2 linked regions of the Panacibacter microcysteis genome follow. The protein of the gene in region 1 interacts with the protein of each later gene in a pairwise test. Links are inferred from orthologs where the notes say so. Each region holds a gene or a part of one and is shown in the gene's direction. Other genes may lie near its edges.

Region 1 (2,942 bases):
ACGTGCTTTTGTATGTATAACACGTTGATAACTTTTAACACGATCATGTATTCGGTAATGCGAAAAATGCCTGCATGTAAAAGGAAAATTTTTACATGCAAATAAAAACGAAAGCAAGAAACAGCACAGATGGTAATATAAATTTACGCAGATTGTACTCAGAGTGCTGAAAAGCGAACCATACGTTGAAGAGTGCGACGCAACGAATGCTCAAAAAAGATTTTTTTGCCGGGCCCAAAAAATAATTGCATAACTGCATCAGCAGCGAAATGGAGCATAACAAATAAATTGGTTTTAATTTATTTTTTTTAAAAGAAATATTAGTTAGATTAGTTTCTTATCGGTTGAGGATTTATTTAAGACGACAACAGAAAAAAGGATTGATTTTTGCCAGCAGAGTAACCCTATAAATGTAGTATTGAACAATCATCTTTAATCGACATTTAATTGCACAGTAAATAATTTTTTTCACAATCATTTTTTACCTAATGGGACAAAAAAGGCGAGATGAAAAAATTTTTTTTTCAACATAAAATTTTGATATTCGTCCCCCTCCTAAAATTTTTGTTCACATATGTTGAATAGTTTTTTTGGAGCTAAGCGCTGAATTGAAATTCTTTAAACCGATAGAAAAATTTGTAACGAGAATCATGACTAAAACCGCTGAATCTATATGGAGTAACTGTTTAAAGATTATAAAAGATATTGTTGACTGGCAACCCTATAAAACATGGTTCGAACCTATTAAAGCGGTGGAATTAAAAGGCAATGTGTTGTTAATACAGGTACCTAGCCAATTCTTCTTTGAATATCTTGAAGAACATTATGTAACCCTGCTCGCGAAAACATTGAAACGGGAACTTGGCAAAGAAGCCAGGCTCGAATACCGCATAATGGTTGACAGTGGCAGCAATGGCCACAACGGCACAATGGATGTGCCTGCAGGCAACATGAAAATGTACAACAACAACGAAATGGATTTTCCACTCATCATAAACAGTCCTGTTAAGAACCCGTTTGTAATACCGGGTCTTAAAAAGATGCAGATAGATCCGCAGCTTAATGCAACCTATACATTCGATTCTTTTATTGAAGGTGATTGCAACAGGGTGGCACGCCGTGCAGGTAAAACCGTGGCAGAAAAACCCGGTGCAAATTCTTTTAACCCGCTCGTAATATATGGTGGTGTGGGCTTGGGTAAAACACACCTTGCACAGGCCATAGGCAATGAAGTAAAAAGACTGCACCCAAACAAAGTTGTGTTATATGTAAGCAGCGAAAAATTTATTAACCAGTTCCAGGACCACAGCCGTAATAATGCTATCAACGATTTTATTCACTTCTACCAGTTGATAGATGTGCTGATCATAGATGATGTACAGTTTTTTTCCAGGGCAGAAAGAAGCCAGGATGCATTCTTCGCCATATTCAATCACCTGCACCAAAGTGGTAAACAATTAGTACTTACATCAGATAAGCCACCAAAAGACCTGGATGGTATGCAGGAAAGATTGCTCAGCCGTTTTCGCTGGGGCCTTAGCGCAGACCTGCAGATTCCTGACTATGAAACACGCATAGAGATACTGGAAAGAAAAATGAAGAACGATGGTCTCGACATGCCAAAAGAAGTTGTTAAATATGTGGCATACAATATCAGCACCAATGTAAGAGAGCTGGAAGGCGCATTGATCTCGTTGCTTGCACAATCATCGCTCAACAAAAGAGAAATCGATCTCGAACTTGCAAAAAAAGTACTGCGCAATTTTGTAAAAACAAGCAGTAAAGAAATTACCATAGATGCCATACAAAAAATGGTGTGCGAATACTTTGATGTGCCTTACGACAAGCTCTTACAAAAAACACGTAAGAGAGAAATTGTACAGGCAAGACAAATAACCATGTACCTCGCAAAAGCATTTACCAAGAACTCGCTCAAAACAATTGGTGAGCATTTTGGCGGCCGCGATCATACCACCGTTATACACAGTTGCCAAACGGTAAAAGATCTTATGGATACCGACAGTCTCTTTCGCGAAAACGTAATGGAGCTTACGCAAAAAGTACAACTTGCTGCTATGTAATACAACATGCAATGCCGGAAAATCCCAAAGCCAACGCTTTGGGATTTTTTTTATTTGTTACCGGCTGCATTGCTACTATTTAACTTTGGTTGTGTCACTCACTTGTACGGCAGTAACATTATTCGGCAAGGTGCACCCCGTTTATCATACACAGGCAGGTATCTCAGCCATGGGCGAAATACATTATGCGCAGGCCTGTAAAAAATATTTCCGGCAATTGTAATTTTCTTTTTGGAGTTTCCGATCAGCTACCTATTTTTGCAGCCCCTTAAGGGAACCAATTCAGCTAAAGGTGAGGTGGATGAGTGGCTGAAATCAGTAGTTTGCTAAACTGCCGTACGGGTTAAACTGTACCGAGGGTTCGAATCCCTCCCTCACCGCGGATTTGAAAAGTCCTTCAAAGTTTAGCACAAGGCACGGGAGGTAGTTCAGCCCGGTAGAATACCTGGTTTGGGACCAGGGGGTCGCAGGTTCGAATCCTGTCCTCCCGACACCAAAAGGTTGATTAACGAAAGTTTTTCAACCTTTTTTGTTGCGGTACACCCTTCCATCCAACAGTATTGGTGTACAGGTTTCGAAACTTTTCCCATAATCTTTCCCGATACATAAGTCTGTATTTATACATAATGCGTATATGTGAATGTTACAAGCAATACCAATAATTGTGTAAACTATTACATCGTTAAACAGTGAATTTTGTATGTGGCTATTGTTACTCCATTTGTAATAAAACCCGCAGTAAATACTTTTCGCATTTATGAATTTAATCTTATTCTTTTTTATCGGTCATTGGTTTTTATCGTTGTTTTTTCACTCGTTCTTTTTACACCGTTATGCATCTCACCAATTGTATACCACCAG
Region 2 (2,936 bases), on another replicon or contig:
GCTGTGTGTACTTGTAAAAGAAGCGTGGTTTAAAAGTTGAAACATGATTTAATTGTTTTTGACGATTGATGCGGGTTGCATGGCAGGTTTCAGCAAATGGCCCCCTGTTTTATTGCCACGCGATGGGAATAGTTTGAGCTGCTGCAAATGGTTATGTTGTACAAGAGTGCGATGCAACAGCAGCCCAATGCATGCACAAAAGCCGGGCTACAAAAAGTTTTAAAAAGTGTGTAAAATTTTGCAAGCAGTTAATCAAAAAACTGCTTACACTCCAAATTATTTTATTATTTCTTTCTGCACAAAGCCATGTGCATAAGGCAGGCCGTCTGGCGCAAAACTTTTTCAAAATCTGTATAAATATTCTTGTTTGGTTAATTGGGATAATATTATGTTGATAACCCATATTTAAATGTGAACTTTATGTGAGGGTGAATATGAATAAAAAATATGTCCGGGAAACTTTTTACGGGAGTTTGTAGCAGACTATATTCGTTCCCCCTTACTCAGCAGGAGACTTTTTTTGAGCAAGTAATGTAGTAAATCTGTCAAAGAAAATTACAACCCCCTGTGAGCATTGGTGTATGAAACTTTACTAACCGTATCAAGTTTTACTGCCGCATGGAAATCAAGAATTTTAACAAGGATCGCAAGAAAGGAAGAAAGCCGTCCATCGACTTAAGTACGATGGTATATGGCAAGGTTCCGCCACAGGCCAGAGACCTGGAAGAGGCTGTTTTAGGTGCCATAATGCTCGATAAAAGTGCATTCGATACGGTAATAGAAATATTGAAACCGGAATGTTTTTATGTAGATGCCAACCAGCGCATTTTTCGTGCATTTCAAAACCTGGCGCAAAAGAGTTTACCCATCGATATTCTTACCGTTGTAGAGCAACTGAAAACGACCGAAGAGCTGGACATGGTAGGCGGCCCTTACTATGTGACAAAAATGACCAACGCGGTTGTGTCTGTTGCCAATATAGAAGCACACTCAAGAATCATCTTACAAAAATTTGTTCAGCGGGAGCTTATCCGCATCAGCGGCGAAATAATCGGCGATGCATACGAAGACAGCACCGATGTATTTGACCTGATGGACGATGCGGAAGACAAGATCTTCCAGATTACCAACAACTTTCTCAAAACAGACTACAAGGAAATGAGCAGTGCGCTGGCACAAACCATTAACCGTATAGATGAGCTGAGAAAGAAAACAGACGAAATATCAGGCGTACCCAGTGGCTTCAGAAGCCTTGATAAGATCACCTTTGGGTGGCAGCCTACCGATCTTATTATACTTGCTGCAAGACCTGCGGTTGGTAAAACGGCCTTTGCCTTAAACCTTGCCCGCAATGCGGCCATGCACCCTACCAAGCCGGTGCCCGTAGGCTTTTTCTCGCTTGAAATGAGTGCTGCACAATTGGTGCAGCGTATTCTCTCTGCCGAGAGTGAAATACCCATGGAAAAGATAGCACGTGGCAAACTCGAAGAATACGAATACCAGCAACTGCACAAACGTGGTATTGCAAGGCTTGAAAAAGCACCCATTTATATAGACGATACTGCGGCACTCAACATTTTCGAGTTTCGCGCCAAGGCACGGCGCCTGGTAAACAAACACAAAGTTGGCTTTATCATCATAGACTACCTGCAATTGATGAGCGGCAGCAGCGATAACAAAAATGGCAACCGTGAGCAGGAGATCAGCACCATATCCCGAAGCCTGAAAGGCCTTGCCAAAGAACTGAGTGTGCCCATTATAGCACTTAGCCAGTTGAGCCGTGCGGTAGAAACGCGTAAAGAAAGCAAGATGCCGCAGTTGAGCGATTTGCGTGAATCGGGTGCCATTGAGCAGGACGCCGATATGGTAATGTTTATTTACAGGCCTGAATATTATGAGAACTTTGCCAATGAAAATGGCGAGAGCACACGTGGCGAAACGCATATCAAAATAGCCAAGCACCGTAATGGTGAGCTGGACGTGGTAAAACTTCGTGCATCACTGCACATACAGAAGTTCGATGAGTGGGATGATGGCGGCCCGGGCTTTACGCCGCCGGGTGGCAATTTCAGGCCCATAGGCCCGGCACCAACACCAGATAGCGGCGAGCAGGGTGGCGGTGGCCGTTTCTTTATACAGGGCAGCAAAATGAACAGTGGCGGTTTCGATGAAGGTTTTGATGAACAGCCGCCGTTTTAAACATAGCTGCAAAAGCCGGTGATTATGATGTTACCGGCTTTTGTTTTTCATGGCATCGCCGGTTGTGTCACTCACTTGTACGTTCGGTTGTTAGGGCAACTGCAGCGATCTGCTTTTGCCAGGGCCGCAACATTGCGCCCGACACCGGCGGTCAGACGGAGGCCCGTCAGACCGGTCCCCCGTACGCGGCCGGCACCAGCCGCCAGACCGCAACAACAAATAACCCGGCCACCGCACAAAATCTTTCTCCCTACATTTAGTAGCTAATAATCAAATCACTGTCTGTACGCATACAAACCTGCAACATGAAATATCTGCTTCTTGCATTGCTGCCGATCCTTGCTGTAAATAATATCCGCGCCCAGCAGAAAACCTTCTGCAACCCGATCAACATCGATTATGGTTATACGCCCATACCCAATTTTTCTGAGCAGGGCAGGCACAGGGCCACGGCAGACCCCGTAATCGTTTTGTTCAAAGACAATTACTACCTGTTCTCCACCAACCAGTGGGGTTATTGGTACAGCAGCGATATGCTGAACTGGAAATTCGTATCCCGCAGGTTTTTAAAACCCTACCACCACGTATACGATGAATTGTGTGCTCCTGCAGCATGGGCACAAAACGATACGTTGTTTGTAATAGGATCTACCTACACGCAGGACTTTCCCATATGGATGAGCACAGACCCCACAACAGACAACTGGAAAGAAGCGGTAGATTCATTTAAAACAGGC

The links. Proteins that work in one complex are often made in the same cells at the same time.
Region 2: the proteins of dnaA (region 1) and dnaB interact in binary tests that used the Escherichia coli proteins (3 or more experiments, as listed by UniProt). The link is inferred for Panacibacter microcysteis from one-to-one orthologs.

Annotation. Positions count from the first base shown.
Region 1 is NZ_JADWYR010000002.1:326,857-329,798, reverse strand. What follows is about bases 3-2,865. They hold dnaA (chromosomal replication initiator protein DnaA), read left to right. Parts: upstream 3-650; coding sequence 651-2,081; downstream 2,082-2,865. Other genes in these bases: I5907_RS13305 (fatty acid desaturase family protein), read left to right, coding at 2,839-2,865. Outside these bases: more of I5907_RS13305, read left to right, coding at 2,866-2,942. UniProt on the Escherichia coli protein: Plays an essential in the initiation and regulation of chromosomal replication. Binds in an ATP-dependent fashion to the origin of replication (oriC) to initiate formation of the DNA replication initiation complex once per cell cycle.
Region 2 is NZ_JADWYR010000001.1:1,094,847-1,097,782, forward strand. Bases 52-2,908 are described here. They hold dnaB (replicative DNA helicase), read left to right. Parts: upstream 52-618; coding sequence 619-2,199; downstream 2,200-2,908. Other genes in these bases: I5907_RS04390 (discoidin domain-containing protein), read left to right, coding at 2,505-2,908. Also shown: more of I5907_RS04390, read left to right, coding at 2,909-2,936. UniProt on the Escherichia coli protein: The main replicative DNA helicase, it participates in initiation and elongation during chromosome replication. Travels ahead of the DNA replisome, separating dsDNA into templates for DNA synthesis.